DNA from 3 places in the Arthrobacter sp. 10N43 genome. Region 3 is predicted to be linked to each of the others. Evidence: riboswitches for the same ligand, from Rfam matches in the RefSeq annotation. Region 3 holds a riboswitch; each other region holds the start of a gene.
What was found. A riboswitch is a leader RNA that binds a small molecule or an ion and turns the genes downstream of it on or off. The one in region 3 is predicted to bind cyclic di-AMP.

Region 1 (10,395 bases), on a different contig from region 3:
CAGCACCAAACAGCGCAGCACCAAACAGCGCAGCACCAACTAGCGCAGCACCAAACCCCGAAGCACCGCACCGCCGCGACGTTACGCGTCCCGCCGCGGAGCCGCAGCTGTGGGCCCTCCCCCACATCCGCCATTGGCTGCTGTGGGGCGTCCTGCTGTCCGCTGCCGTCCTGGCACTGGGCTTGGGGGCGCAGCTGACGCCGGGCTTTAGCGCCACGGAGATCGGAGTGGACCAGGACCTCAGCCAGCATCACTCCCCGGCCCTGACCGCCGTGGCGATGGCGCTGAATGTCGTCTTTGGTCCGGTGGTGGGCCTCGCACTGATCGGCGCCGCAGCTCTGTGCATCTGGCTCTTCCGCGGCGGCCTGCTCAAGGCGGTAGCGTTCGGGCTCGTGGCAATTTCCGGCTGGGTGGCCAGTGAAATCTTCAAGATCATCGTGGCCCGCCAGCGGCCAAACCCCGCCCTGCTGTTCGATCCCCTGGCTCCGGAAACGGGCTCGGACAGTTTCCCGAGCGGCCATGTGTCCTGTGCGGTGGCCGTTGGTTTCGCGCTCTTCTTCCTGGCCCGCGGAACCCGCTGGGCCAAAATCACCGCGTTCGGTGCGGCTGCGCTGGCACTCGTCGTCGCCTGGTCGCGGCTGTACATCGGTGTCCACTACCCCACCGATGTGGCAGCTTCATTTCTGGCCACGAGCGCCGCAGTTGTCCTGCTCACGGGACTCTGGAACGTTGTGACGCCCTGGCTGGCGGCCCGGCGTCGCGCCCCTTCCACCGTGCGGTCGCTGAAGACTGAGAGGAACTGAGAATGCACGCTGTGGACGTTTTTGCCCTCCTTCCGGCCGCCCACGCCGCCGGGACACCCTCGCTGCTGGACCCGGCAAGCCTGCTCGCCGGGCTGGGCCCGGCCGCCTTGGGTGTCATCGCGCTCATGGTCTTCATCGAATCGGGCGTGCTTTTTCCCTTTCTGCCCGGGGACTCGTTGCTGTTCACCGCAGGCCTGCTGCACCAGCAGCTGCACGTGACGTTGCCGGTGCTGATCGGCGTCGTCACCGCGGCTGCCGTCGCCGGGGACCAGGTCGGTTATATGCTGGGGCGGAAATTTGGCCGGCGGTGGTTCAAGGACGATGCCCGCATCCTGAAGACAGCACACCTGACCTCCACGGAAGACTTCTTCCGCCGCCACGGCGGCGCCGCCGTCGTGCTGGCCCGCTTCGTCCCCATGGTCAGGACGTTTGCTCCGCTGACCGCCGGGATCGCGCGCTATGAGTACAAGTACTTCACCCTCTGGAACGTCATTGGCGCGGTGGCATGGTCCGTCTCCGTGACGATGCTGGGCACCTGGCTGGGACACTTTGACATCATCGCCCGCAATATCGACGTCATCGCCGTCGCCATGGTCCTGGTCTCGGTGGTGCCGGGGGTCGTGCATTTCCTCAAGCGCCGCCGCAACATTCGGCGCGCCGACGCCACAGCAGACGCCACTGCGGGCGACACGGCGGAGGCAACAGACGACGGACTGCGGACTGTGGAAATGGCCGCGGAAGAATAGCTGGCATGAGAACCGCTGACCGCCCGTCCCTGCTGCTCGTCGAGGACGATGCCGTCCTGGGGCCGCTCATCGCCGAGCTCCTCGATCCGGACTACCGGGTCCAATTGGTCACCAACGGCCGTGATGGCCTCCACCACGGGCTGACCGGGGCCTGGGACGTCATGGTGATCGACCGCGGGCTGCCCGTGATGGACGGCATCGCCCTCATCGCAGCGCTGCGGTCGAAAGGCATTGCCACGCCCATCCTGATCCTGACCGCCCTGGGCGACGCCGACGAGAAGGTCAGGGGCCTGGACGCGGGGGCCAACGACTACGTGACCAAGCCCTTCGACGCCGGCGAACTGGCCGCCCGCCTGCGCGCCCTGACGCGCACTTTCCCTTCTCCGGCCCCGGCTCAGGTGATGATCGGGGACTGGGAACTGGACCCGACGCAGCGCTCCGTCCGGTCCGTCTACGGGCGCACGGTGGCGCTGACCGCGAAAGAATGCCAGCTGCTGGCAGCCCTGGCAGCGGAACCCGGCCGCGTGTTCACCCGGGACGAGCTCCTCGCGGCGTACTTCCACGCCTCGGACCAGCCCGGCGTGATCGATACCTATGTTCATCACCTGCGCCGGAAGATTTCCAAGGCCGTCATCCGTACGGTTCACGGCGTCGGTTACCAGATTGGCGACGCTCATGAATAACGGCGGGATCTCCAGCGGAAACCCGGACCACTCGATACTGCGCAAAGCCTCGCTCAAAGTCGCGCTGCGGATCAGCGCCGCGTGCGCAGTCATGGTCCTCGGCCTCCTCGCCGCCACGGCGCTCTACCTCATGAATCAGCTGGCCCATCCTGAAGTGCCCGGCTCGGCAGCGGCGGGGACGGCCTACGCGTACCTGGATTCCAAGGATCTCCTCGAAGCCATGGTCATCGCCGGGGTGGCGGGAATCCTGCTGGCCGGCACTCTCGGGTGGCTCAGCGCGCGCAGCGCCATCCGCCCCCTCGGTGATGCCCTGGCCCGGCAACGGCGCTTCGTCCAGGACGCAAGCCACGAATTGCGAACACCCTTGACCATCCTGGACACCAGGATCCAACTCGCCCAGCGCAACACGGTGCCCGGCTCCAGGCAAAGCCAGGACCTGGCCCGGATCCGGGAGGACGCTGCGACGCTGACCGGCATTGTCAACGAACTGCTGCTCGCCGCGACGGCGGACGCCCCGGACCGCTCCGCACCCCCTGCCGATCTGGCCGACGCCGCCGCAGGCGTCGCCGGCAGCCTCCAATTGGTGGCAGACCAGCGCGAGGTCCGCATGGATTTCTCCGCCGACGCCCGGCCGTTGGCCCGCATCGAGAAGAACGCGCTGCGCCGTGCCGTGCTGGCCCTGGCGGACAATGCCCTCGCCCACACTCCTCCGGGCGGCCGGGTGACCATCAGGACCTCGATCGAGCAGAACAGCGCAGTGATCACCGTCGCGGACACAGGAACCGGGATTACCGGCGTGGACCAGGCCCGGATCTTTGACCGCTTCGTCCGGACCGCCAGCACCGGCGGCTCGCACGGACAGCGGAGCTTTGGCATCGGCCTGGCTTTGGTCCGGGAGATCGCCGTCGCCGCTGGCGGCGCCGTCGAGGTGGCTGCGACTGGAGCCGAGGGAACGGTCATGAAGATGACGCTTCCGCTGGCCGGAAGCGGTAATGCCTGAAGCGGTAATGCCTGAAGTGGTGTGCCCCTAGACAGCCACGGGAATGCTGGCAGATAGGACGGCAGACGCAGAAGAGACCGGCGATCGATTGCCCCCAAAGGAAATCGATCGCCGGTCTTTCCGGGTTGCCTGGCCCCGGGAGGGCTGTTTGGCCCCTACAGGAATAGGAGCGCTAGATTAGGCGCGGACGAAAGTCACGCCACCGGTCGCGGTGAGCCAGGACAGCGGGTGGACCATCGTCTGGTTCTTACCGTTCATGCCACCACTGACCACCTGGCCGTTGCCGGCGTAGATGCCAACGTGGCCGGACTGGACCACCATGTCGCCAGGCTGCGGGGTGCCAACAATGGTTCCGAGGCCAAGGAACGCCCGGGGACCGATGTCACCAACCGGCTTGCCTGCCGCGCCAAGGGCCTTTTCGACCATGGCCGTGCAGTCCTGGGTGATGCCCACCTGGCTGTAGGCGGCGGAGAGCATGATGGCGTTGCGTCCGCCGGCGGGGGCCGCGGCCGGTGCGGCGGCGGGTGCCGCCTGCACCTGCACTGTTGCCTTAGGTGCTGCTGCCGGCGCTGCCGCCGGGGCAGCTGCGGGAGCCGGTGCCGCGGCAACAGGCTGTTCGATGACCGGCGCGGCGACGGAAGCCACCGCGGGGCGGTCGAAGCTGATCTTGACGCTGGAATCGGCGTTGACGGGGGCGCTGACCTGTCCCGCTACGTCCACCTTGGAGGCCGGAGCGGAGTCCCGCTGCACGGGTGTCGAGGCGGCGTTGGCGGCCATCGAGCCCGTCAGCACCAGCCCGGAGGCGGCGGCGAGAATGGCGCTATGGCGCGCAAAAGTACTGATTGAAGACATGGATGTAGCCTCTCCCAATGCCTGCGAGGTGAGCTGTCGGATTCGGATGGGAGTCACCCGGCCGCACTCCCGGGCCCGTCATGACGGGCGCTGTGCGGCTTCACCCCAAGACCTGCGTGTCAGCAGGCCAAAAGTGGTTTCCCCGTCTCTGCCGGCGTCGATGCGAGTTACCCCCGGGGCCGCGGCAGAGTTAGGCAATCGGCTGGGGAGCGCCTGTATCGGAGAAACAGGCACCTAACCACCGTAACGCGAACCGCACGCCAATGTCACATTCAGGTAACGGAGGCCACAGTGCCGTCCGTCCGTTGCCCATGGGGCGAGGCCGCATCCGAACGTAGGATGATGCCATCAGCACCACCTCGAAGCGGAGGCCCGAAATGAACAGCCTGTGTGTCGCCATCTGCCAGTTGAGCAGCCAGCCCAAGGAGGATTTCGACGTCAATACCGAGCTGCTGATCCTGGACGGCCGGGACGTCCATGTGGCCACCTGGGATGCGGAACCTCGTGACAGGGGCTTCGACGAACACGTCCTCAATGACCGGGTGGACTCGCTAGGCTACATGGTTGTCAATGACTGGGCCTTCCTGGAGGGAAAGGCCTACGCCGTGGTGGAGCGCCGGTCAGACCCCGGGCAGGTCCGGGGCGGTGAGCCGTGACGTTCCTGTCCCTGGCGCTGATCGCCGTCGTCGCACTGGCCGGCCCGCTCCTGGCGCTGCCGGTGCGCTGGCACTTGCCGGTAGTGCTGGGCGAACTGCTGGCCGGCATCGTGATCGGGCGCTCGGGCCTGGCCCTGGTTGATCCGGCGGACCCGACGTTCAGCCTGCTGGCCAATATCGGGTTTGCGCTGATGATGTTTGTGGCCGGAACCCATGTTCCCGTGCGGGATCCGCAGATCCGCTCCGCCCTCGGCAGTGGTTCCCGCCGCGCCGCTGCGGGCGCGGCGGCAGCGGTGGCGGTCGGAACCGGCATAGGCCTGCTCTTCGGGACTGGACATGCTCCCCTCTACGCCGTCCTGCTGGCATCCTCCTCAGCCGCGCTGGTCCTGCCGATCATCGATTCCCTCCGCCTCGGCGGACCCCATGTCATCTCCATGACCGCGCAGGTGGCCATCGCGGACGTAGCCTGCATAGTGGCGCTGCCGCTCATGGTGGACCCGCCGCACGCGCTCCGGGCGGCGCTGGGCGTGCTCACGGTGACCGGCTGCGCGGTGGTTCTCTTTGTCGTACTGCGCTGGCTCGATCGCAGGGGAATCAACGGGCGCATGCACCGACTTTCCGAAAGCCGCAAGTTTGCCCTCGAGCTGCGGATCCAGCTGGTGGTTCTCTTCGCCCTGGCCGCGGTCGCGACGTGGAGCAACGTGTCCGTGATGTTGGCAGGCTTTTCCCTCGGCCTGGCGGTGGCCGCCGTCGGCGAACCGAGGCGGTTGGCCCGGCAACTGTTCGCCCTCAGCGACGGCTTCCTTGGGCCACTGTTCTTCGTCTGGCTGGGCGCATCACTGACCCTCAAGGACCTGGCCGGACATCCGGACATGATCGCCCTCGGTGTGGCGCTGGGCGTCGGCGCCCTGTTGACGCACGCCTCCCTGGTGGTACTGGGGCTCCCGCTGCCCCTCGGAGTGCTGTCGGCGGCTCAACTCGGCATACCTGCCGCGGCGGCGAGCATCGGGACGCAGCTCCAGGTCCTGCTCCCGGGCGAGGCCGCGGCCCTGCTGGTGGGCGCGCTGGTCACCATAGCCGCGAGCGCCGTCGCCGGGTCACGGGCCGCCAGGGGTTTCTCCCTGCCCGCAAAAGCCGGCGGCAGGTCCGGCGATACCGGCAGCGCCGTAGGACCAAGTGGACCAAGCGGACCGGGAGGGCCGGGAGGGCCGAAAGACTGAACGCGGCCACGGGCTGGGCGTCCGCCAGACGGCACCGTCCTGCCGTGCCGGACGGAGGGTTCCGGGAGTCACCCCACGGGTGTGAATTGCAGCTCGGGTCGCCTCTTGGCCATCTCGGCGCGGACGTGGAACACCGCTTCCCGGACCGCACCGGCGTCGTCGTCGGCGTCGAACGTCCCGGAAGGCTCGCCGAGCACCGCGGTGGCGTGACGGATGAACCGGTCCCAGTCCCCCGCCCCGGAGCGCAGCGCCAGCAACGGCGAGAGCAGCGCGGCCCGGCGCAGCCAGGTATCGGGCTCGCGCACCCAGCGGTCCAGCACGCTGTCGGCCCGCACCCTGGCCAGGACGTCGAGCCCGTCCACCAGGGGCCCGACGACGTCGACGGCGAGCGGATCCACGAGGTCCCGCAGCCGCGCCTCCCGGATGAAGCCCTCCAGCCGGGTGAGGTCGGTGTTGGTCAGCAGCTTCACATTGGCCTGCAGCAGCACCACGGCGGCCAGGCGGCGCTCGAAAACCGGCGCCGTGGACAGCTGCGAGCCCCACAGTTCGGAACTCAGCGCCGTGATCTCATCGCGGGACAGCCCGGGATAGCGGCGGCCGGCATCCCTGACGGTCCCGCGCACGGCACCCACGGAGGCACCGTAGTACCGGAGTCCACGGCCTCCCGGCTCCTGTTCCAGCCGGGACTGCAGCTCGTCGGCACGGCGCCAGGAACCCTCACGCTGCAGTGCGAGGTCAATGAATTCGCCAGCATCACTCACGCGTCCATTCTTTCCCCTCCCGGCTCGGGGTGGAAACGCGGGGCATCTTCGCCTTGATCGGCCGGCCGGGCTTATCTGCCTAGACTGATATGGCAAGTCTCCGATCGAAAGCGGTTCACGCAACCATGCACACCAAGCTGACACTCGCCGCCGCACTCTCCGCCATGACGCTGGCGGTGGCAGCGTGCGCTGGCCCCGGGCCGTCTACTGCACCCTCTACCGCACCGCCGCCTGAGTCTCCCGCGACATCCGCGGCGCCGGCCCCGGATTTTGCGCTGGACATCGCGGGGGCGCCGGGTCGGATCGCCCAGGCCGGTCTCGCGGTGCTGACGGCGGAGGGCAACGTGGACCACTATCACGCGCATCTGGACGTGCTGAAAGACGGCAAGCCTGTCGCGGTGCCGGCCAACATCGGCATAACGGCGGGACCCGACCACAGGGCCAACGGCATCTCGGCGCTGCACACCCACGACACCACAGGCGTGGTGCACATCGAATCCCCCACCGCGGGCCAGGTCTTTAGCCTCGGGCAACTCCTCACGGAATGGGGTGTCCTCGGTGGCAGCGGCGCCCCGGGCACTGGAACGGGTCCGCTGGACGGCTGGACCCTCTACGTGAACGGCGAGAAGTACAACGCCGGGATCCGGGACCTGCCTCTGAAGGCGCACGACGAGATCGTCCTGTCCTACGGCACCGCGCCGGCGAAGATCCAGGCCTCCTACGATTTCCCGCCTGGAGAGTGAAGCGAGCAAGGGCGGATGCAGGCTGCACGCCCCGCCGCGCCGTACTTATGCACAATTGTGCAGCAGTCTGACCAATTAGCCCCACTGGCAGCAGTCCCACCATAAAAGCCTGCACGAACGTGCAAAGAAGCGATATCTGCGGAACGCCCTTCCTAGCATGAAGTGATAGAAGTGAGCCGGATCACTACGGGGCTGATCCCCTACCTCACTTCCCATCACACAGACCGTCACCGATGACGCGTCCAACCGAAGAGGTACTCCGTGTCCTACCCCAGAACGCCCGCAGCACTCGCCGCGCTGGCAACCACAACCCTGGCGCTGGCTTCCGCAGCCCTGATGGGCATGCCGGCAGCCCAGGCCGCTACCACCGACGTTTCGCCACCGGGCGCCAACGACTGGACCTGCAAGCCCTCGGCAGCCCACCCCTACCCGGTAATCCTGGTACCGGGGACCTTTGAGAGCATGGCAAAAAACTGGGCCACGATGTCGCCGGCACTCAAGAACCAGGGCTACTGCGTTTACGCGCTGAACTACGGTGCCACCAACGGCATCGACGCCACCGGGCCGGTCGCAGACTCGGCCCGGCAGCTCGCCCCTTTCGTTGATAAGGTGCTGACCTCGACGGGTGCGGCCAAGGTTGATCTCGTGGGCCACAGCCAGGGCGGCATGATGCCGCGCTACTACCTTGGATTCCTTGGCGGAGCTAGCAAGGTGAACCACCTCGTGGGCATCGCGCCGTCCAACCACGGCACCCGCGGGCTGATCACCCCCGCGCCGGGCGACGTTCCGCCGGCGACTTCAGTGGGAGGGTCCAATTGCCAGGCCTGCGCCGACCAGCAGGCAGGTTCACCATTCCTCACCAAGCTCAACTCCATTGGCGACACCGTTACCGGTCCCGCGTATACGGTAATCTCCACGACGCACGACGAGGTGGTGACCCCGTACTCCAGCCAATTCCTCACCGGCCCGGCCGGGCGGGTTACCAACATCACGATCCAAGATAAGTGCCCGGCCGATGTAATTGACCATGACCAGGCCCCCAACGACCCGGTCACCCAGCGTCTCGTCTCCGACGCCCTTGGGCAGCCGGCCGGCCACCCGGGCAACCCGGCATATCAGCCCAGCTGTCTGTAGCGACGGTTTGTAGCGGCGGGGCCTCGGGGGCGCCGGCAGCCTGCGGAAGGCGGCCGTGCGTCCCCGTGCCGGGAGGTGGTTGGGAGGTTTGCGACCTAGGTAACGTTCCGGTAACGTAAGCGACTGGCCGTGAAGGCCCGGCCCGAATGCAGGGCCCCGGACGCCCATATGCCGGCCCCGGTTGCGCCGTTCGGCGTCTGCTCGCCCATGCTCTTGAGGCACGGGCCGGATGAAGCTTCCAGCACTCGCCGACGCCCTGGCTGCGACGGTTGTGTGTGCCAGTCACCAAGCCCGGAGGGGTCCGTTGTTTAAGCAAACACCGTTCAAAAAAGCACAGCCCAAGAACCAGCAGCTCAACAAGGTCGCCATCGCGCTGACCTTGGGTGCGCTGTCCTTGACCGGGTGCAGCGCCGCGCCCACGGCCGAAGCCGCAGCCGCTTCCCCGGCTACCCAGCCTTCGGGCCACGCCGCCGCTTCCACGTCCTCGGCGGCCACCAGCCCTCAGGCGGCGGCGACGCGGTCTGCCGCCAAACCCGTCAGCAGTGCCTCAGCCGCGCCGGCGGCTGCCGGAGTTGAAGCGGCAGCGTCGGCCGCCGTCGCGCCCGCGGCACCAGAAGCTCCGACCGTCGGCGCTGGCGCCCAGGCGGCACCCGCTGCGGGGTCGGCGTCGACCGCGAAGCCCGCTCCGGCCGCGGCGCCGGTTGCTGCCCAAGCCGCTCCGGTTGCTGCTCAGGCCGCCGTCGCCGCGACAGGCGATGGCTCGCAGGCCGCCACGGCGCGCGGCTGGGGTGCGGTTGTTGCGGGCGACGAGTTCACCAAGGCCGGCGCCCCCGATTCCACGAAGTGGAGCGTCTTCAAGGGGTCCGGTCATTCAGGCAAGGGCGCACGTAGCCCGCAGGCGTGGTCTGTTGCCAATGGCGTGGCCACGGTCAGCGGCGACTCGGCCGGCACCACTGGCGGCATGTCGGCCAAGTTTGCTCAGCAGAAATACGGCAAGTGGGAGACGCGCATGCGGACCAGCGCCCGGGACCCGAAGTACCACCCCGTGCTGATCCTGTGGCCCAACAACAACACGTCCCCCAACTGCGCAGAGATTGATTACGCCGAGGGCAGCACCAACACCGCGCAGATGAAGTTCTTCCTGCACTACGCCTGCGGCGGCTCGAACTTCCAGACCACCGCGGCCAAGACGATCGACACCACGCAGTGGCACAACTACGCCGTGGAGTGGACCCCGTCCGGCATCACCGGCTACATCGACGGCGTGAAGACCTTCTCCGACACGAACCCCGCGCACCTGCCCTCCGTGGGCATGCACCAGACGTTGCAGCTGGATTGGTTCCCTGACGGATCGGCCACCAAGCCTTCACAGATGCAGGTCGACTGGGTCCGCGTCTACAAGTAGGACCGGCTCGAGCTACCCGACAGCCCCGCACCCCAAAAGGGCGCGGGGCTGTCTTGTTCCTGGCCGACGGCGCGCCGCTGCCGAACTCAAACAGCCTGAAGCTCCCGGGCAACCACCGCCGCGACCAGCATGGAACCGGCTGCCGTCACGGCGTCGATGACCGGAACCCCCAGCCGGCGGCGGAGCACGTCCGCCATGCCGATGCTGCTCAGGCCAGTACTGGCCTGCACTATGACGTCGGCGCCGGCGTCAACCAGCATGTGGGCAGCGGCGAGTGCGTCGAAGATCCCGGCCGGCATGAGGAACTCGTCGGGTGTTTCAACGCGCCCGGCCCCGTCTATGAGCAGCATGCGGTCACCCAGCGTGTCCGAGATGGGGCCCGGCACATGGGC
Region 2 (10,395 bases), on a different contig from region 3:
TTTGAGAGCGGTCCATCGTCTATTTAGAGCCATCCGAGCGGATCAACGACGTCGCCGTTGACCATCACTTCAAAGTGGAGGTGGCAGCCCGTGGAGGCGCCTGTGGTCCCGCTCATAGCGATGACATCTCCGCGCGATACCTTCTGGCCGACCCTGACCGAGGCCGAGGACAGGTGGTTGTACGTGGTCTCCAGGCCGTTGCCGTGGTCAATGACGACCCGGTTTCCGCCGCCGTAGGGATGCCATCCGTTGAACGTCACGGTGCCGCTGGCGGCCGCGTGGACGGCCGTGCCGCACTGGGCGGCGAAGTCCTGGCCGCGGTGGAACTCGCCCGCACCGCCGGTGATGGGGCTGACGCGGTAGCCGAACGGCGAGGCCGTGATCATCTGGTCCAGCGGTGCGCCGAGGGTGCCGGCGGATGCCGCGCGCGTGATGCTGCCCACAGACTGGGCGCTGAGCAGCTGCTTGAGCTTCCCGTCCGGATCACCCTTCGTGGTGACGGCCGTTCGGCTGAAATCGACTTTTGCGGCGGCGGGAGCCGTGACATCCGGCTGTACTGCAGCGGAGAGGGCGCCTGTTCCATCAGCGTTGGAGGCCAGCACGGGGCTCGTGGCGGGGACCGTCACAGTGAGGACCAGGCCCGTTGCGGCCAGTGCGATGCCGGCCTTCTGCCCGACCCCGCTGGCCGCGGCAAATTCCGTTACCTGACGGAACGGGCTGCGCCGCCGCCGGCGTTCATCGCGGTGCGCGTCGCGGGGGCGTTCGGCCATATGCTCGACGACGGGACGCGGCTCCGGAGCGGGACCGGTCGCGCGGCGACGGCCCCTGGCGGTCTGGGTGGTCAAGAACGGTTCCTCTCTGGATAGCCTGCGAAGTTAGCTGTCGGATTCGGGTCAGAGAGTTCAAAGACCCGGTCCGCCGTTGCAAGCAGCCAGACAGAGAGGCATCCCTGGGGATCCCTCGATGGACGTTGCTTGCCGCTGACGGACTTCACCCCAAGGCTGCTGAAGCAGCAGCCGAAAGTGGTTCCCCCGCCCCTGCCAGGAGGTGGTTCTGCGACTGATCCGCTGGCAGGGCTCGGCTTCGGATCAGGTAACGCTTTGGTATCGGCACTGGCCACTAACTATAGGGGATTAAGCCGTCCGGTAATAAATCCGTAACCCCAGATGTGCAGAACTCATGGGTCGTCCCATGACCGGCGCGTTGTGGCTGGTCAGGCGAGTGTTACAAAGACGTGCGCCGCAACCTCGGGCGGCAACTCCAGGGCACCCTCGATATCGGGAACGCGGACCGAGATGTACTCCCCCACCCGCTCCAGCGACACCAGCGCACCAGGCCGAATTCCACCTTCGTCGAGCTGGGCCAGAAGCTCCGGCTCCACCTGGATCGGCTCCGCGAGCCGGTTGACCGTGACCCGCGAACCCGCACCGTAGCCGGCCATGGCCTCAAGCAGGTTCACGGCCCCATCGGCCGGGGCGCCGTTGGACACGCCGCCAAGATCGGCAAGACCGGGAATGGGGTTTCCGTAGGGCGAAACGGTGGGGTGGTCCAGCATCTCAAAAATTCGCCGCTCAACCCGCTCACTCATGACATGCTCCCAGCGGCATGCCTCCTCGTGGACATAGGCCCAGTCGAGTCCGATCACGTCGGCGAGCAGGCGTTCGGCGAGGCGGTGCTTGCGCATGACGCCGATGGCGCGTTTCCGTCCGGTTTCGGTCAGTTCAAGGTGCCGGTCGCCCGAAACAACCACCAGTCCGTCGCGTTCCATCCGGCCGATGGTCTGCGAGACAGTGGGGCCGGAGTGGCGGAGCCGTTCGGCAATGCGGGCGCGCAGGGCAACGATGTTTTCTTCTTCAAGTTCCAGAATGGTCCGAAGATACATCTCCGTAGTATCGATCAGATCAGTCATTCAGCTCAGCTCCTCGAGCGCAGTCCGTGCGTCATTCCCACCGTACCGCGTGCGGGCTGCATGCAGGATGCGCCTGGCAAGAACCGCCGTACGTTCGCATGCCAGCCTAGCCTATTTTGAATTACTCCGGATAATTTTCGTTCGGGCTGGCGCTGCCCCCGAGTGCCCACGCGCCGGCAGTTCCCGGGCGTCTCAATGACCGGACTGTGACAGGGCCTTTTCCGCGTCGCCGGTACCCGTCAGGCAGAATGAAACAGGCAGAATAAGCAGGGGTCCGTTGTAGCCATCCCCTACCGGGCCACCTTCCAGCCACGCTACGAACCAGCCGAAAATTGGAGCCACTGTGAGCGACACCAGCATCGCGATCCCCGCCAACCTCCTGCCCAAGGACGGCCGGTTCGGCGCCGGTCCGTCCAAGGTCAGGCCGGAACAGATGGAGGCCCTCGCCGCGTCGGCGAAGCTGCTGGGGACCTCGCACCGCCAGGCACCCGTGAAGAACCTGGTCGGCTCGGTGCGCAGCGGCCTGAGCGAATTCTTCCGTGCGCCCGAGGGCTACGAAGTGATCCTGGGCGTGGGCGGATCCACGGCATTCTGGGACATCGCCAGCTTTGGGCTTGTGGAGGAAAAGGCGCAGCACCTCTCCTTCGGCGAGTTCGGCTCGAAGTTTGCCTCGGCGACCAACAAGGCACCGTTCCTTGCCGAGTCCTCCATCATCAAGGCCGAACCCGGCACACGCCCCACGGCCCGGGCGGAGGCCGGCGTCGACGTTTACGCGTGGCCGCAGAACGAGACCTCAACCGGTGTGGCGGCCCCCGTCCGCCGCGTGGCAGGCGCCGATGAGGGGTCGCTGGTGCTGGTGGACGCGACCTCCGCCGCGGGCGGGCTTGACGTGGACGTGGCGGAGTCCGACGTGTACTACTTCGCGCCGCAAAAGAACTTCGCGTCCGACGGCGGCCTGTGGCTGGGCCTGTTCTCCCCGGCGGCTCTGGAGCGGGCGGCACGGATCAAGGCCGGCAACCGCTGGATTCCCGATTTCCTGGACCTCCAGACGGCGATCGATAACTCCCGGCTGAACCAGACCTACAACACGCCCGCCCTGGCCACCCTGGTGACCCTGGATGCCCAGGTGCAGTGGCTCAACGCCAACGGCGGCCTGGACTTCGCGGCCGGCCGGACGGCCGATTCTGCCGGCCGCATCTACCGCTGGGCCGAGGCGTCCAGCTACGCCACGCCGTTCGTGGCCAAGGCCGAGGACCGTTCCAACGTGATCGCCACGATCGACTTCGACGAATCGATCGATGCCGCGGCCATCGCCAAGGTGCTCCGCGCCAACGGCGTCGTCGACACGGAGCCGTACCGCAAGCTTGGCCGCAACCAGCTGCGCATCGCCACTTTCGTGGCGATCGAGCCGGACGATGTCTCGGCACTGCTCGAGTGCATCGACTTCGTGGTGGCAGAACTCAAGAAGTAGCTTCAGCATCCGACGGCGTCGCCGCGGCACCAGAACCTGGTGTCGTGTCGGCGCCGTTTCCGCTTTCGACGCGGAAGTACCGCAGCCCGCGCGCCCGGCGGTTGAAGTGGAGCCGCAAGTGCTGCGCCCGGATGATCCACACCAGCCCGATCAGGGCCGCGAGCAAGCCGGCGCCGGCCGCAACCCCCATGGACCAGCGGGGGCCGGCGGTGTTGGCCACCCAGCCGACCAGCGGCGCCCCGATGGGGGTTCCGCCCATGAAGATTGCCATGTAGAGGGCCATCACCCGGCCCCGCATGACGGGGTCCGTGGTGGTCTGGACGTACCCGTTGGCGCTGGTCATCATGGTGATTGCGAACAGCCCCACCGGCACCAGCGCCACGCCGTACCAGAAATAGCTGGGGGCCAGCGCCGCGATGCCAGAGGTCACGCCGAAGGCAGCGGCCGCCCCGAAAATGACCCGCAGCCGCGGCTTCCCCCGGCCGGCGGACATCAGCGCCCCCGCCACGGAGCCGATAGCCATGATCGAATTCATCAGGCCGAAGGCCCCGGCGTCGAGGCCGAATTCCGTGCCCACCATGGCCGCGATGAAGAGGGCGAAATTCAGCCCCAGGGTTCCCACAATGAAGATGGCCACGAGCACCACGATCAGGTCCGGACGGTGCCTGACATAGCGCAGCCCCTCCCGGATCCTGCCCTTGCCCGCCGGGGCGCGCGGCAGCCGGCGCAGCGAGGCCGCCGGGATGTTCGCCAGGCTCAGCAACAGGGCGACGAACGTGAGCGTGTTAATGAGGAACACCCAGCCGGGCCCGACGACGGCGGTGAGCAGGCCCGCGACGGCGGGGCCGATCATCCGGGCGACGTTGAAGGACGCGCTGTTGAGGGCCACGGCGTTGGAGAGGTAGTCGTCCTGGACCAGTTCCGAGACGAAGGTCTGCCGCACGGGAGCGTCGAGCGCGGAGACCACCCCGAGCATCAGGGCGAAGGCGTACACATGCCAGAGCTGCGCCGCGCCGGTCACCACCAGGATGCCCAGCCCCGCACTCAGCAGCGCCATCGCGGACTGGGTCAGCACCAGGAGCCGCTTGCGGTCGAAGCGGTCTGCAAGCAGCCCGGCCACGGGTGCCAGGAAGAGCTGCGGGCCCAGTTGCAGGGCCATGGTGATCCCCACCGCCCCGGCGTCCTGCGCCGTCAGGTGGGCGAACACCAGCCAGTCCTGGGCGGTGCGCTGCATCCAGGTGCCGATGTTGGAGACGAGTGCGCCGATGAACCAGATCCGGTAGTTCAGGATGTGCAGGGACTTGAACATGGACATCAGGTCCAGCCCTCCCTAAACACGCTCCCGGACGCTTCCAACCGTTAGTCGGCCTCCGCGAAGCGTTCCCGCTCATCGTCGGCGTCGTGCTGGTCGGCATCCTGCCGGTCAGCGTTCTGCTGATCAGAGGTCGGCTCGTCGTCGTCGTCAGCGGTCTGCTCGTCAGCGGTCTGCTCGCCGTCGTCGTCAGCGGCGTCCTGCTCGCCGACGGCGTCGGGCGCCTGTGACGGCGTTTCGATGCCGGCCGCCTCGTCGGCGGCCTCGTCAGCCTGCGCGTCTTCCGGGCGGACCCGCTCGGCCCACGGAACCCAGGCCGGCGCGAGGATGGAGTCCTCCGAGGGCAGCAGGCCCAGTTCGTCCACCGTGACCACCTTTGAGCGCGAGTTGCGGGTCAGCACCGCGTACCACTGCCAGCCCAGATAGCCGGGAAGCTTGGATTCGAAGAGGTGGGTCACCAGGCGGTCGCCCTCGCTGCGGGCACCGATGTGCTCGCCGATCTGCTCGGCGGGGGCGATGCCTTCCACGGCGGTGCGGGCGACGTCGACGGCGGCGGCAAGGAAGGCGTCAGGCTTGCCGGTGCGCCAGACGGGGACGCCGGCGCGCGGGCGGGTTGCGTGTTTGGAGCCGGTTCCCTTGGATCCGGCAGGCACCGAGGAGCCGGCGGCCGGCAACTGATCAGGTTCCTGAGTCATCAAGAGCCCTATACGTCCAGCTCGTCGGCAACCTTACGGAGGGCCGCTGCGATCGCCTTGCCCTTGTTGCCTTCCGGGTACTTGCCCGCGGACAGGGTCCCAGACAGGTTGTCCAGCACGGTAACGAGGTCCTGCACCAGCGGGGCAAGGTCCCTGGCGCTGGGCCGCTTCGCCTTGGCGATGGACGGAGTCTTGTCCAGCACGCGCAGGCCGAGGGCCTGGGCACCCTTCCGCCCGTCGGCTACACCAAATTCGACGCGCGTTCCGGCCTTGAGCTCACTGACACCCTCGGGCAGGGCGGACTTGGGCAGGAAGACTTCCTGGCCGTCCTCGCCAGCGAGGAATCCGAAGCCTTTTTCCTTGTCATACCACTTGACCTTGCCGGTAGGCACGTAATCAACCTTCTTCGTTCTGCGGGGACACGGCCGGCGGTCACCGCATCCGCATGGTTACGCGGGTTCAGGGTGTGACTGCCCGGACCGTGTTGGTCTGTACCTCCAAGGTTATCCTGCCAAGTTCAATTTAGTGGTTTGAGGCGCGGGGGATGCCGGACTGTTAGCGTTGCCCACATGACACTGATGCGTTACCGGCGGCCCTTCATGATCGCTGCGGCCACCCTTGCTGTGCTGTCCCTCCTTGCCGTCGGCGCCGTCATGGTCATGGCCTTCAACAATGTCGTGGCGCCGGCCTGGATTACCTCCACGGCCCTTTACGGGCTCCCGGTGGCATTCCTGCTCATGCTCGCACTGGTTATGGATGCGGTGGTGGCCCGGCGCCGCCCGCGCGGGCCCGGCGAAAGGTAACGTTGGAGCGATGTCCCTCATCCGCGCGCTCAGCAAGGAACTTCAGGCACGAAGCGACGAATCGTTGCGGGCCTTGTTCTCCGCGCGGCCGGACCTGATTTCTCCCGGCGTCCCGGACTTCGCCGCCCTCGCCGCCCGGGCCAGCGGCCGCGTCAGCGTGCAGCGGGCCCTCGAGCGGCTCAACCGCCCGCAAATGCAGGTCCTGGAAACCCTGCACCTGTGCACCAACGCCGATACCGGACACAGCGCTTCGGCGCCGATGCTGAAGAAACTGATCAATGGCGCGTCGGTGGCCGCCATCGACCGCCTGGTCCATTCTTTGCAGGAACTGGCCCTCGTCCACCGTGCCGATCCACCGCACGGGGTGACTCCCGCCGGAGCCAAGCAGCGGCACTACCTTCCGGTCGGCAGCCTCAAGGACGTGATCGGGATTTATCCCGCAGGGCTGGGCCGCAGCTACACCGAGCTCGTGCGGCTCCAGCCGGCCTTTGCGCAGCGCGTCGTGCAGCTGGTCGGCGAGCTGCACCGTGGCGGGGAGTCCGTTTCCCCCGCCACCACACCGATGGAAGCGGCCTTGTCGCTCCAGCATTGGACGGCTACACCGGAATCGCTCCACCAGATCCTGACCACCGCACCGGAGCGGACCGCCGCCCTCCTGGCCCGGTTCGGAAACTGGGCCATGGGCGCCGTTCCCCAGGCGCAACGCCGCGCTTCCGTGCTCCACGAAAGCGCCGACGTCGGCCCGGTGGACTGGCTCCTGGCGCGGGGGCTGCTGGTACCCCTGGACGCCGCCCACGTCGAACTGCCGCACAGCGTGGGAGTGTCCCTGCGTGGCGGCTTTGTCATTGAAGACTTTTCCCTGGTGCCACCGGTCCCCCAGCTTGGCCAGACAAGCGCAGGGCTGCGCCGGAACGCCGCGTTGGGCGCCATCGCCGAGACGCTGCGGCTCGTGGGCGAGGTGCTCTACACGGTGCGTGAACAGCCCCTGGCGACGCTGCGCAGCGGCGGCGTCGGGGTCCGGGAGATGAAGCGGCTGGCGGATTCCCTGCGGATCGAGGTGCACCCGGCCGGCGTACTCGCGGAGCTTTGCGCCATGGCCGGCCTGCTGCGGCTGGACGTCGACAGCTCCGCGTGGGTGCAGCCGCCGCAGCTGGAATGGCTGGCGCTGCCGCGCCAGGAACAGTGGCTCTGGCTGGTCAATGCCTGGCTGGCCAGCGAGCGGGCGCCCTCCCTCGTGGGCCAGCCCGTGAATGCCGCCGCCCCGGGCGCCGGCCACCGGGGCGCGGCCGGGACCACCATCAATGCGCTCTCCGCCGAGGCGCAGCGGCCCGACGCCCCGGTGGTCCGCAAACGGGTCCTGGAGATCCTGAACGAACTCACCCTGGAGGCAGCGGCGCCCGACGGGCAGGCTCCAGTCCTCAATGCCGCCGCCGTGCTGGAACGTGCCGAGTGGGCGCAGCCCCGGATGGCCCGGCGTTTCAGCTCGCTGATCCGCGGCATCCTCACGGAGGCCGAGATGCTCGGCCTGATCGGCTCCGGGGCGCTCAGCCAGCTGGGTTCCGCAATCGCCGCCGAACGGCCGGATGATGCCTTGGGGATCCTGGGCGAACACCTGCCGGCGGCGCTGCAGCACGTGCTGCTGCAGGCGGACCTGACGGCGGTGGCGCCGGGCTACCTCGACCCCGAACTGAGCGAACAGCTCCTCACCATGGCCGCGGCCGAGGGACAGGGACCGGCCACCATCTACCGATTCTCCGTCGCCTCGGTCCGCCGGGCCCTCGACGCCGGCCAGGACGCCGCGGCGATGCTGGACTTCCTGCGCCAGCATTCGGCCACGGCCATCCCTCAGCCTCTCCAATACTTGATCGAGGACACTGCCGCACGCCACTCCCGGCTCCGGGTGGGGGCTGCCGCCAGTTTCATCCAAAGCGAGGACGAGGCTGCACTGCTGGAGTTGCTCAACGCCCCGGCGGCCGCCGGACTCGGGTTGGTGCGCATCGCGCCCACCGTGGTCATCTCACATGCCGCGCCGCGGGAAGCCGCCCAGGTTCTCAGGGGCCTGGGACTCGCCCCCGTCCTGGAGGAAGCAGGATCCGGCGTCATCCGGCTGCGCCGCAGCACCTCGGTTCCCGGCGGCGGCCGGCCGGTCTACACCGCCCCGCGGACGGCACCGCCGGAGGCCGACATCGACGCCCAGCTGGCCGTGCTGCGGGGTGACGGGTCCCGGGCACCCGGCTCCGCCGGCGCTCACCCGACGCCGGCCGCCCCGGGCAGCGAGGAAGCGACACAGCTGGGGCTCGAGACCCTGCTGAAAGCGATCCGCCTCAGGCAGCGGGTGATCATGAACGTCGTGGACGGCATGGGGAATGCCAGCCGCGAGACTGTTGTTCCGGTAGCTGTGAATGGCGGGCGTGTGCGGGTGTTCGATCCGGACAAGGAGATCGAGCGGGTCCTGTCCATCCACCGGATTATCGACGTAGAAGCCACAGAGGAAATGCTCCAGTGAATGACGGGCCCCTGATCGTCCAAAGTGACAAAACCATCCTGCTGGAGGTCGACCACGAACTCGCAACGGAGGCACGGCACGCCATCGCGGCGTTCGCCGAGCTGGAACGGGCCCCGGAGCATGTGCACAGCTACCGGTTGACGCCGCTGGGCCTGTGGAACGCCCGGGCAGCCGGGCTGGATGCGGAGAAGGTGCTGGACACCCTGCTCAAGTACTCCCGTTTTCCCGTGCCCCACTCGCTGCTGATCGACGTCGAAGAGACCATGTCCCGGTACGGCCGGCTCCGGCTGGAGAAGGATCCGCAGCACGGCCTGGTCATGCGCACGTCCGACTACCCGGTGCTGGAGGAAGTCAGCCGTGCCAAGAAGATCGCCCCGCTGCTCGGGCCGCGGATCGACGGCGAGACCGTGGTGGTGCATTCCTCCCAGCGCGGCCAGCTCAAACAGCTGCTGCTCAAGATCGGCTGGCCGGCCGAGGACCTGGCCGGGTACGTGGACGGTACGCCGCACCCCATCATGCTCAACGAGACCGGCTGGAAGCTCCGCCCCTACCAGCAACTGGCCGCGGAGAACTTCTGGGCCGGCGGCAGCGGCGTCGTCGTCCTTCCCTGCGGCGCCGGCAAGACGCTGGTGGGTGCGGCCGCCATGGCCACCAGCTCCACCACGACGCTGATCCTGGTGACCAACACCGTCGCCGCGCGGCAGTGGAAGGACGAGCTGCTCAAGCGCACGTCGCTGACCGAGGAGGAGATCGGCGAGTACTCGGGTTCCGTCAAGGAAGTCCGTCCGGTCACGATCGCCACCTACCAGGTGCTGACCACCAAGCGCGGCGGCCTGTATCCGCACCTGGAGCTCGTGGACGGCAATGACTGGGGCCTGATCATCTACGACGAGGTCCACCTGCTGCCGGCGCCGATCTTTAGGATGACGGCTGACCTGCAGGCCCGGCGCCGGCTGGGGCTCACGGCCACGTTGGTGCGGGAGGACGGCCGGGAGGGAGAGGTCTTCAGCCTGATCGGTCCGAAGCGCTACGACGCGCCATGGAAGGACATTGAGAGCCAGGGCTACATTGCGCCCGCCGATTGTGTGGAGGTCCGGGTGGATCTGCCGCGCGACGAACGCGTGGCCTATGCCATGGCCGAGGACGCGGACAAGTACCGGCTGTGCGCCACGTCCGAGACGAAGACCCGGGTGGTGGAGGAACTCGTTGCCGAGCATGCCGGAGAGCAGCTGCTGGTGATTGGTCAGTACATCGACCAGCTCGACGAGATCGGCGAGCGCCTCAACGCGCCCGTGATCAAGGGTGACACCTCGGTCAAGGAACGCCAGCGGCTCTTCGACGCCTTCCGCGCCGGAGAGGTGCACACCCTGGTGGTGTCCAAGGTGGCCAACTTCTCGATCGACCTGCCAGAGGCCTCGGTCGCGATCCAGGTCTCCGGTTCGTTCGGTTCCCGCCAGGAGGAGGCCCAGCGCCTGGGCCGGCTGCTGCGCCCGAAGAAGGATGGCCGCGCCGCCAGGTTCTATTCGCTGGTGGCCCGGGACACCCTGGACCAGGACTTCGCCGCGAAGCGGCAGCGTTTCCTCGCCGAGCAGGGCTACGCCTACCGGATCATGGACGCCAAGGACGTCGGCACCGTCGGCTAGGCCTTATTCGGGCGGGTACGGCCCATTCAACACACATATTTCATTCAGAAAACTCC
Region 3 (10,395 bases):
GCCCTGGCGGATCCCGGAGGGCTGACCGGCCTTGCTGGCGTTACGGACGGAGATGTGGACGTATCCGGATGCAACTGACATGGAATGCTTACCTCAATGTGAATGGCCGTCATCGCGGCTCGAATGCTTCTTTCCCCGCAATGAAACTGGGGAGGGGCGCCCGACTCTGGGCTGGGGGGCGAATGCCTAGAAACTCTCAGGGGTGTAAAAGTTAGGCGTGCATTCGACAACAGCGCATCTCGGTACCAGCGGGTGTGCTGATCCAGATAGCTGCGGCTGCAGGTGCTGTTGAGTTCTTGTTCACAATTGAAGTGTGCAACGTAACAATGCGAACGTGCAAGTAACAATGGACCGCAGGTTCCACATAGTGAGACAGATCGAGGAATTGTAGCGCAAGTCACAATTCTGCCCCGGGAATAAAATAACAAGCGTTTTTCCCACCCAGGAGCCCGAAGGCAAATTTCACCGAAGATTATTCGACCTCAATAGCCGGACAGCCGAAAAGATTCACAGCACGGCAAATCGGCAAAACGGAGTGTCCCCGCCGTTCCCAGCGGGGCGGTCCACGGAGTGGTCATGCCGACGGTGCCGCCTGGCGGGGCGGCAAAGTCGGCTTCGGCGGGATCAGTCGGCTTCGGCCGGGTCAGTTGGACTGGCCAGTGGCGGTCGCCGCGACAATCATGACGGACGTTGCCGTGTAGCCGGAGCCGTCCTTCGCCGCCACGATCCGCACTGTGCCGCCTGCAACGATGTCCGCCACGCTCAGCTGGGTGCCCGTACCGCCGGCCTGCTGGCGCCGCTGTTGCAGATTACTCACCACCACATCGCTGCCCAGGGCATAGCTGCGAGTGAACCCGTCACTGCTCTTGACCGTGACGGAGGACGAGCTGACCTCGCTCACAATGCCCAACTGCTCGGCCATGGTGGTGTACTCGCTTCCTTGCAGCACGACGTATTCGGCATGCACTGCCGAGGAGAGCCCGCCCATCCCGCCGGCGGCGAAGTTGCCGGGACCGCCTTGCCCGGGCATTCCGCCCGCCGCGGCGCCGCCTTGCGCCGAGCCGGGTATGCCGGGCGCGAAACCCTGGCCGCCCGCAGCCCCACCGGCCCCGCCCGCGGCGCCTGCCGCCCCGTTGGCCGCGGCCGAACTTGAGGTCAGGGCATAGACCCCGGCACCTGCACCGACTGCCAGGACCGCTGCGGCACCGGCGACGACGAGCCCGCGCTTGAGCGTCCAGGGGCTTGCCGGAGCGGTCTTGGTGCCCGCCCGCGGCGCACCCCAGCCTGTTGCACCCGTGGGTGCCGTATGTTTCTGCTGCGGCATACCCCACCCCGGCGCCGAAGCCGGAACTTGCGAGATCTGGGGCGCGCCCCAGCCGGGTGCAGGGTCCGCCGCCGGCTGCCCGCCGACGGGCTTGCCGCCGTCGTACTGGCCGTCGTCGTACTGGCCGGCCGCCTGCGGCGCGCCGTCGTATGGCCCGCCGGCCTGCGGTGCGGCGCCAAGCTGTCCGGCGCCCGCGGGCGTGGTCACAGGTGCGGGCGTCGCAGCGTTGCCGGGGGCGGGTTCTGGGGCTGGTCCGGAACCGGCTCCGGGATGCTGACCGCTCATCGTGTTTCTCCTTCATGGTGCGGATCGGTGTTCACCCCAGCGTGCTGAGCGATCCTGTGCCTGGGCTGTGCAGGCCGACAGCCCGGCCTGTGACCTTGGGGCAGGACAACGAACGGACATCTTCGGTGCTGCCGCAGCGGCCCCTCCGGTCCCGGAAAGGCTTCCAGCTCGCTAGGCTGGGATTCACAGGTGCCGCACAGGGTCCCCAAAGCCCCACCTAACCGGCAGATTGGAGAGTTGTCCCATGGCCACTTCGCACTCCATGACCAACAACCTTCCCCAGCTCACGCACCCGGACGGGTCACCCATCCGCGCCCTCGTGGTGGATGACGAGCCCAGCCTCTCCGAGCTCATGAGCATGGGGCTGCGGATGGCCGGCTGGTCAGTGGCCGTGGCGGAAGATGGACCCTCCGCGGTCCGTCTCGCCAAGGAGTTCCGCCCCGATGTGCTGGTGCTGGACGTGATGCTGCCCGGGTTCGACGGCGTCGAGCTGCTGAGCCGGATCCGCGCGTTCGCGCCGGAGGTGCCGGCGCTGTTCCTCACGGCGAAGGACGCCGTCCAGGACCGCATCACCGGCCTCGCGGCCGGCGGCGATGACTACGTCACCAAGCCGTTCAGCATGGAAGAGGTCCTGCTGCGCCTGCACCGGCTGGTCCAGCGCTCCGGAGTGGCCGCCATGGACACCGCCGAGCTGGTGGTGGGCGACCTGGTGCTCAATGTCGACACCCGCGAAGTCACCCGGGCCGGGGAGGAACTGCACCTGACCGCCACGCAGTTCGAGTTGCTGCGCTACCTCATGGAAAACCCCAAACGGGTCATCAGCAAAGCCCAGATCCTGGACCGGGTGTGGGACTACGACTTCGGCGGCCAGGCCAACATCGTGGAACTGTACATTTCCTACCTCCGCAAGAAGGTCGACGCCAACCACGCTCCCATGATCCACACGGTGCGCGGCGCCGGCTACGTCCTGAAACCGGCGGACTGATCCGTGCCCACCCTTTCCGGCATGACCCGCGTCCCCGGACGCGACTGGCGCAACCCGTCCACCTGGCATTTGCGCACCCGGCTGGTCCTGGTTGCCATGGCGCTGCTGGTCGCCATCTGCGGCGCCGTGGGACTGTTCAGCTACGCCTCCATGGACCTTTTCCTGACCCGGCAGCTCGATGACCAGCTCAGCAATGCTTCGCACCGGTCCAGCGAGTTCGGCCGGCCCCTGCCCGGCACCGCCGGCGGCCGCCCCGACCCTCTCGACGCCCGGGGCCAGGGCATCGGGACGCTCAATGCCCGCATTCAGGACGGCGAGGTCAGCAATCCCGGGTTCCTGGCCGGAGACGCCACCCGCAAGAGCCTCTCCCCCGAGGACAACGCGGTCCTCCTGGCATTGACCCCCAACGGTGTGCCCGTGGATCGCAACCTCACGGTCGGCGCCTACCGGCTCACCGCTGTCCGCACACCTTATGGCGACGTGATTGTCACTGGGCTTCCGCTGGCCGAAAAGCAAAGCACCCTGGCCTCGCTGGTCTGGACCATGGTGGTGGTCTCCGCAGGCGGACTCGTGCTGATCGGCCTGGCCGGCACGGCCCTGATCCGGCGGACCATGAAGCCGCTGGAACAACTCTCCGAGGTCGCCACCAAGGTCTCTCGTCTGCCGCTGGACGCAGGTGAGGTGGCGCTCGGGGTGCGCGTCCCGGCGTCGGCCGCCCACCAGGGCACGGAGGTGGGCAGCGTGGGCTACGCGCTGAACCAGATGCTGGACAACGTCTCCAACGCCCTGGAGGCGCGGCAGGAGAGCGAGATGAAGGTGCGGCAGTTTGTCGCCGATGCCTCGCACGAACTCCGCACGCCGCTGACGGCTATCCGCGGCTACACCGAGCTGATGCGGATGACCGAGCACTTCACCGCCGACGGCGAGAGGTCCCTCGCCCGCGTGCAAAGCCAGTCCGAACGGATGACCACCCTGGTTGAGGATCTGCTTTTGCTGGCGCGCCTGGACGAGGGACAGCCGCTGAAGGTCAGCGACGTCGACCTCACGCAGCTGGCCATCGAGACGGTGAGCGATGAGAAAGTCATGGCCCCGGACCGGGTCTGGCAGCTGGAACTTCCGGAGGAGCCCGTGGTGGTCCGCGGCGATGCGACCCAGCTTCACCAGGTCCTCGCCAACCTCCTGTCCAATGCGCGCAAACACACGGACCCCGGGACCACAGTGGTCACGGGCGTCATGCGTTCGGCTGATGGAAGCGCCGTGGTTACCGTGACGGACAACGGCAGCGGCATCGCACCGGAATTCATCGGCCGGGTCTTCGCCCGGTTCGCACGGGCCGACGCTGCTCGCACCAATCCCACCGCCAGCCCCGCCAACACACCGGTCGCTGCGACGGCGGGGGCCAGGTCCGGGCCCGCCGTCCGCCCGGCTTCCGGCGCCGTTTCCGATACTCCTTCCGGCAGCCGTGGCAGTGCCGGGGCAGCTGCTCACGCCCCGACCTCCGAGGGCACGAGCGGTTTGGGCTTGTCCATTGTCCAGTCGATTGTGGAGGCCCACGGGGGCACCGTTGAAGTCACCTCCCGGCCCGGCCGCACGGAGTTTGCGGTGCGGCTGCCCGCGGCGCCGCCGTCGGCATAGGCCCAGCAGGATTCACTTCCCACCCGCAAGATGGTTCTGCGCAAGCCGACACCCCGCCCGCTGTGACTCCTGTTACCAAAATGTGACTTAAGCGCCGAGGTCCTGTAGCGTCGTTGTGGTGCGGCCTCCATTGGTGCCGCATATCCGGACGGACGCCAAACTCTGCCGCTTCCCGGATTCCGCTGGACCAGGCAGAGGCGGGGGACCCAGAGTTCCCGGGCATTCTGCATTCATGCGCCCTCGGGGTGAAGCCGACACGTGATTTTCCGTGCGGCCGGATGACCTCATCCGAACCCGACAGCTAACTCCGCCGGCGTTGAGAGGCCCATCATGACTGAATTCCAGGTACAAACGCGCCCTGACGGCGATTCCCATTTCCGCTCCACTAAGTCGCGCCACCGCGCCGAACCGGCCACGCAGGCATCCGCCCTGTCCAAGCTGGCTACCGGACTCGGCATCACTGCCCGCCGCGCCGCCGTCGTAACCGCCGCTTGCGCCCTGCTGGTGGGAGGCGGCGCCGCCAGCCAGGCGGCGGAGCCGGGCACTCACGCGAATGCTGCGGGCAGCCAAACGGCCACAAGCGCCGACCCGCTGGCCAAGCTCAACTTCGAACGAGTCCAGATCGCCGCTCCGGCGGAAAAAAACGTGGCACCCACGCTCTCGGAAGTCAAGGCCGCCGAGCCCCCGGCCGCCCCGGTTGCTGCTGCACCCGCACCGGCCCCGGCTCCCGCAGCCGCTCCCGCGCCGGCCCCGGCTCCCGCAGCCGCTCCTGCACCGGCCCCCGCTCCCGCACCGGCACCGGTTGCTGTGGACGACCCCGCCGGAGCCCAGGCGTACGCCGCGTCCCAGCTGGGCAGCTATGGCTGGGCCCCTGGTGAGATGCAGTGCCTGCAGAAGCTCTGGACCAAGGAATCGGACTGGAAGACCACCGCCACCAACGCCAGCAGCGGCGCCTACGGAGTGGTCCAGTCCCTGCCCGCCTCGAAGATGGCGAGCGCCGGTGCCGACTACATGACCAACTACCGGACCCAGATCAATTGGGGCCTGAACTACGTCAAGGAACGCTACGGCTCCCCCTGCGGCGCGCTGAACTTCCACTACGCACACAACTGGTACTAAACCGGCACTAGCCGTACCGCCCGGCGAGGGTGGTTGAGGCCCCGGATCCACGCGGATCCGGGGCCTCCTGTGCGTCCGCGGCCGGTACGATTTTGGCCGGCCGGCCTGGCTCCGGACTTCCACAGCCCCCGCACAGCTCGGCCCTAAAGCCCTCATATGGGCCGGCGGGAAAGTTGAGCCATGACATCCACAGACCAGGCCACAGGAACCCTGTCCCGTTCCACGGAGACGCCGGCCGGTCCGGCGGCCCCGCCCTCCCCGTCCGGACTTGAGCCGTCGGGGCCTGCATCGTCCGGGCCGGCATCGTCAGGGCTTACCGTGACCGATGTGCCGGCCCCGGGACCGTTCGCCGGAGCCCTTACCGGCACCGGCGGCCGGCGCGCACCCATTGACACACGCGGCAGCACACCGTTGCTGGACGTCACGATTCCGGTCTTCAACGAGGAGCGGGACCTTGAAGCGTGCCTGCGCCGGCTCCACGCGTACCTTATCGGCGCCTTCCCGCACTCTTTCCGGATCACTGTGGCGGACAACGCCAGCACCGACGGAACGCTCAAGACCGCGGAGCGCGTGGCCCGTGAGTTGCGCGAAGTGAAGGTGGTCCACATGGCCGAAAAGGGCCGGGGAAACGCGCTTCGCAAAGTTTGGCTCTCCTCGCCGTCGCCGGTCCTGGCCTACATGGACGTGGACCTTTCCACGGACCTGGCGGCCCTCGGCCCCCTGCTCGCCCCGCTCATTTCGGGGCACTCCGATCTGGCGATCGGCACCCGGCTGACCCGCAACTCACGCGTGGTCCGCGGACCCAAGCGGGAGTTCATCTCGCGCAGCTACAACTTCCTGCTGCAGTCCCTCATGGGGGCCCACTTCAGCGACGCCCAGTGCGGGTTCAAGGCGATCCGGGCGGACGTGGCCCGGCAACTGCTCCCCCACACCCTGGACAACGCCTGGTTCTTCGACACCGAACTGCTGGTGCTGGCAGAAAAGTGCGGCCTGCGCGTCCACGAAGTCCCGGTGGACTGGACCGACGACCCCGATTCCAGCGTGGACATCGTCCAGACCGCCCTCGCGGACCTGCGCGGCATGGCACGGTTGAGCCGGGACCTGGTTTCGGGCCGGATCCCGGTTCCCGAACTGCGCGCCGCACTTGCCCGCGGACCGCTGCCGGCGTCCTCGCGGTTCCAGGAACAAAGCCCCGGCGGAAGCCTTTTCGGGCAGCTGGTCCGCTTCGGCAGCATCGGGGTGGCCTCCACTCTGGCGTACCTGGCAATCTTCCTGCTCTGCCGACAGATCATGGACCCGCAGCTGGCAAACTTCCTCGCGTTGCTCACCACCGCCGTGGCCAACACCGCGGCCAACCGGCGCTTCACGTTCGGCATCCACGGCGGCAGCCAGGCCGCACGCCACCACTTCGAGGGGCTGCTGGTCTTCGGGATCGGCCTGGCCCTGACCTCGGGCACCCTCGCCCTGGTTCACGCCACGTCAGGAGCCACACCGGACCGCTGGCTCGAACTGCTTACGGTCACCGCCGCCAATCTGGCCGCCACGGCCGTGAAATTCCTGCTCTTCCGGCTGGTGGTCTTCCACCCCCGGCGGACTAACACCGTCCCGGCGCCGGACGCCGCCATCACCGTTGCGGAGCCCACCGCCCCTGGCACCGCTCAGGTGCCCGCCGCCCCCGAGGCTTCCCTCCCCCGTACAGAACCCGCACAGAAAAGGCCAAGTAAATGACGGCAACCATCAGCCCCACCGCCGGCTCCCTTGCCGGGTCACCGGCCGGCAGCCCGCCCCTGGACCCGGAAACGACCCTCCCGGCATCCGAGGACGCCGGCGCGCCGCCCAACCCGCCAGCACCCCTAAGCCGCCGGGACCGCCTGCTGTTCGGCCGGCAGCCCCGCTGGGTCCGGCCCGCGGCGGCGCTGCTGCTGGGGGTCACCGCGGCCTTGTACCTGTGGAACCTGGAAGCCACCGGCTACGCCAACTCCTTTTACGCCGCCGCAATCCAGGCCGGGACCAAGGACTGGACCGCGCTGCTCTTCGGCTCCCTCGACCCCGGCAATGCCATCACGGTAGACAAACCGCCAGCGGCCCTCTGGATCCCGGCCCTGGCGGGACGGATCTTCGGGTTCTCGGCACTGAGCATGCTCATTCCCCAGGCACTCATGGGCGTGGCCGCCGTCGGCCTTCTGTACCTGACCGTCAAGCGGGTGTCCGGACCGGCCGCGGGCCTGCTCGCCGGCGGCGCCCTGGCGCTGACCCCGGTGGCGGCCTTGATGTTCCGGTTTAATAACCCGGACGCCATGCTGACCATGTGCCTGGTGCTGGCCGCCTACCTCACCACGCGCGCCATCGAGAAGGCCGGCTGGAAGTGGCTTGCCGCGGCCGGCGCGGTGATCGGGCTGGCCTTCCTGTCCAAGATGCTGCAGGGCTTCCTGATCGTTCCCGGGCTGGCCCTGGCCTACCTGTGGGCGGCGCCCACTACACTCGGCCGCCGGCTCCTGCACCTGCTGGCCGCCGGCGCAGGCATTGTGGTGGTGGCCGGAAGCTACATTGCCCTGTTCCAAATGACCCCGACCTCGGTCCGCCCCTATATGGCAGGCTCGGAGACCAACAGCTTCCTGGAACTCACGTTCGGCTACAACGGCCTGGGCCGGATCACCGGCTCCGGCGGGGGAATGCCCGGAGGCAATGCCGGCGGCCCGGGCGGCAACGGCAACGTGGGCTTCGGCGGCACGGCCGGGATCACCCGCATGTTTGGGACCAGTTTCGGCGGCGAGGTGTCCTGGCTGCTGCCGGCAGCCCTGATCCTGCTGGCCGCAGGCCTCTGGTTCACTCGGCGCGAGGCCCGGACCTCAAAGACCCGGGCGGCGCTCCTGCTGTGGGGCGGTTGGCTGGTAATCACCGCCGGAATCTTCAGCTTCATGAGCGGCACCGTGCATCCGTACTACGCTGTGGCCCTGGCCCCCGCGATTGCGGCCCTGGCGGGCATCGGCTCCCTCGAACTGTGGCGGGGCAGGGCCTACTGGCCCGCCCGGATTGTCCTGGCTGTGACAGTTCTGGCCACCTCGGTCTGGTCCGCGGTGCTCCTGGGCCGCGACCCGGCCTGGCTTCCCGGTCTGCGGGTGATCGTGGTGGTCCTTGGCGTCCTCGCCGCCGCCGCACTGCTCGTGCGGGTGGACAGCCTGGCCGCGCTTCCGGCACGGTTCCGCAAGGCCGCCACGGCCGGCGTCGTGATCCTGGCCCTGGTCGCCGGCGGGCTCGGAAGCACCGCGTGGACACTGGCCACCGTGGCCCAGCCGCATTCCGGTTCGATCCCCACCTCCGGGCCCACCGCCTCCGCGATGGGTGGCGGCTTCGGGGCGGCAGGCAGGACCGGCCGTGACGGAACCGATAGCAGCACTGGCAGCAGCACCAGCGGCAGCACGGGCGGCCTAGCCGCCGGCGGCCCCGGCGGGGAAACCGCCTCGGCCGAGCTGACAGCGCTGCTGCAGTCCTCCAACGCCAAGTGGTCCGCGGTTGTCTCCGGCGCCACCCAGGCCGCCAGCCTGGAACTCGCCACCGGCACCAGCGTGATCGCCCTCGGCGGCTGGAACGGCGGCGACCCCTACCCCACGCTCGCACAGTTCCAGGCGATGGTGGACCGCGGCGAGATCGGCTACTTCATCTCCGGCGGCATGGGCGGCATGGGCGGAGGCCGCGGGGGCAACTCCGAGGTCGCCACCTGGGTCGCGGCCAACTACCAGGCCCAGACCGTGGGCAACTCCACCGTGTACAAGCTGGGAGCCTAGGCCGCCATGACTGACACCCTGAGCCCCCGCCCCGGCCTGGCGCCGGCCCGCACGCCGGGCCCTCCGCAGCCCCGGGTCCCGGAACGTCCCAGGCGTCTTGGGCCCCCGGCCGGCGGCGTGCGGCCCCTCGGAGGCGCCCGGGCGCTGCAGCGGCACCGGCTGGAAGTCGCGGCCCTGCTCCTGGCCACGGCCGTGCTGTACGTGTGGAACCTCGGCGCCTCCGGCTGGGCGAACGCGTTCTACTCCGCGGCGGCACAGGCCGGGTCGCAGGACTGGACGGCCTGGTTCTTCGGTTCGTCCGACGCCGCCAACGCCATCACCGTGGACAAGCCGCCGGCCTCGCTGTGGGTGATGGGGCTGTCCGTGCGGATCTTCGGGCTGAGTTCCTGGAGCGTCCTGGTCCCGCAGGCGCTCATGGGGGTCGGTACGGTCTGGCTCCTCTATCTGGCCGTGCGCCGGTCCGCGGCGCCCGCCACGGCCGACGCCCGGCTGGCCCACCGTGCAGGGCTCCTGGCCGGTGCGGTCATGGCCCTGACACCGGTGGCCGTGCTGATGTTCCGGTTCAACAACCCCGATGCGTTGCTGGTGCTGCTGATGACCGCGGCCGCCTACGCCGTGCTGCGTTCAATCCAGGATGCGCGGCTGCGCTGGCTCCTGTTCGCCGGGGCGCTCCTGGGCTTCGGGTTCCTCACCAAGCAGTTGCAGGTCCTGCTGGTTGTCCCCGGCTTCGCCCTGGCCTACCTGCTCGCGGCTCCGGCCGCGGCCGGGAAACGGATCCTCCACCTGCTCTCCGCGGGCGCGGCGATGGCCGTCGCGGCCGGGTGGTGGCTGGCCGCCGTCGAACTCATTCCCGCCGCGAACCGGCCGTACATCGGCGGCTCGCAGAACAACTCCATCCTGGAACTGACCCTCGGCTACAACGGCCTGGGCCGGCTGAACGGCGAGGAAACCGGCAGCGTGGGCGGCGGCAACGGCTGGGGCACGCCCGGGCTGTTCCGGCTCTTCAACAGCGAGTTCGGCGGCCAGATCGCCTGGTTGCTGCCCTCGGTGCTGCTGCTCGGAGCGGGGCTGCTCTGGCTGGGCCGCCGCGCTCCACGCACCGACGCGGTACGGGCCTCCGTGATCATCTGGGGCTCCTGGGTTGCCGTCACCGGCCTGACCTTCAGCCTCATGGCCGGGATCATCCACCCGTACTACATGGTGGCGCTGGCCCCCGGGATCGCCGGGCTTGCCGGACTCGGCGGCGTCCTGCTCTGGCAGCG

Region 1: it holds a riboswitch for cyclic di-AMP, as region 3 does, so the genes downstream of both, AC1DDO_RS04400 (hypothetical protein) here and AC1DDO_RS05300 (aggregation-promoting factor C-terminal-like domain-containing protein) in region 3, are expected to answer to the same signal.
Region 2: it holds a riboswitch for cyclic di-AMP, as region 3 does, so the genes downstream of both, AC1DDO_RS16265 (M23 family metallopeptidase) here and AC1DDO_RS05300 (aggregation-promoting factor C-terminal-like domain-containing protein) in region 3, are expected to answer to the same signal.

What each region holds. Positions count from the first base shown of each region.
Region 1 covers NZ_JBFTIA010000002.1:386,385-396,779, forward strand. Annotated here, with positions in the region: gene AC1DDO_RS04380 (phosphatase PAP2 family protein) at 1-803, shown strand, start outside; gene AC1DDO_RS04385 (DedA family protein) at 806-1,549, shown strand; gene AC1DDO_RS04390 (response regulator transcription factor) at 1,555-2,232, shown strand; gene AC1DDO_RS04395 (sensor histidine kinase) at 2,225-3,232, shown strand; gene AC1DDO_RS04400 (hypothetical protein) at 3,410-4,084, opposite strand; cyclic di-AMP (ydaO/yuaA leader) riboswitch at 4,089-4,288, opposite strand; gene AC1DDO_RS04405 (hypothetical protein) at 4,462-4,740, shown strand; gene AC1DDO_RS04410 (cation:proton antiporter) at 4,737-5,960, shown strand; gene AC1DDO_RS04415 (DNA alkylation repair protein) at 6,029-6,721, opposite strand; gene AC1DDO_RS04420 (DUF4430 domain-containing protein) at 6,847-7,464, shown strand; gene AC1DDO_RS04425 (esterase/lipase family protein) at 7,801-8,598, shown strand; gene AC1DDO_RS04430 (glycoside hydrolase family 16 protein) at 8,903-10,003, shown strand; gene AC1DDO_RS04435 (aspartate/glutamate racemase family protein) at 10,090-10,395, opposite strand, start outside.
Region 2 covers NZ_JBFTIA010000008.1:144,263-154,657, forward strand. Annotated here, with positions in the region: gene AC1DDO_RS16265 (M23 family metallopeptidase) at 24-845, opposite strand; cyclic di-AMP (ydaO/yuaA leader) riboswitch at 850-1,063, opposite strand; gene AC1DDO_RS16270 (iron-dependent transcriptional repressor DtxR) at 1,214-1,909, opposite strand; gene serC (phosphoserine transaminase) at 2,253-3,380, shown strand; gene AC1DDO_RS16280 (MFS transporter) at 3,370-4,695, opposite strand; gene AC1DDO_RS16285 (DUF3027 domain-containing protein) at 4,740-5,387, opposite strand; gene AC1DDO_RS16290 (cold-shock protein) at 5,396-5,779, opposite strand; gene AC1DDO_RS16295 (hypothetical protein) at 5,957-6,190, shown strand; gene AC1DDO_RS16300 (helicase-associated domain-containing protein) at 6,201-8,696, shown strand; gene AC1DDO_RS16305 (DNA repair helicase XPB) at 8,693-10,339, shown strand.
Region 3 covers NZ_JBFTIA010000003.1:95,458-105,852, forward strand. Annotated here, with positions in the region: gene AC1DDO_RS05280 (winged helix-turn-helix domain-containing protein) at 1-81, opposite strand, end outside; gene AC1DDO_RS05285 (hypothetical protein) at 644-1,609, opposite strand; gene AC1DDO_RS05290 (response regulator transcription factor) at 1,854-2,594, shown strand; gene AC1DDO_RS05295 (sensor histidine kinase) at 2,616-4,229, shown strand; cyclic di-AMP (ydaO/yuaA leader) riboswitch at 4,400-4,557, shown strand; gene AC1DDO_RS05300 (aggregation-promoting factor C-terminal-like domain-containing protein) at 4,560-5,348, shown strand; gene AC1DDO_RS05305 (bifunctional glycosyltransferase family 2/GtrA family protein) at 5,529-7,076, shown strand; gene AC1DDO_RS05310 (glycosyltransferase family 39 protein) at 7,073-9,133, shown strand; gene AC1DDO_RS05315 (glycosyltransferase family 39 protein) at 9,140-10,395, shown strand, end outside.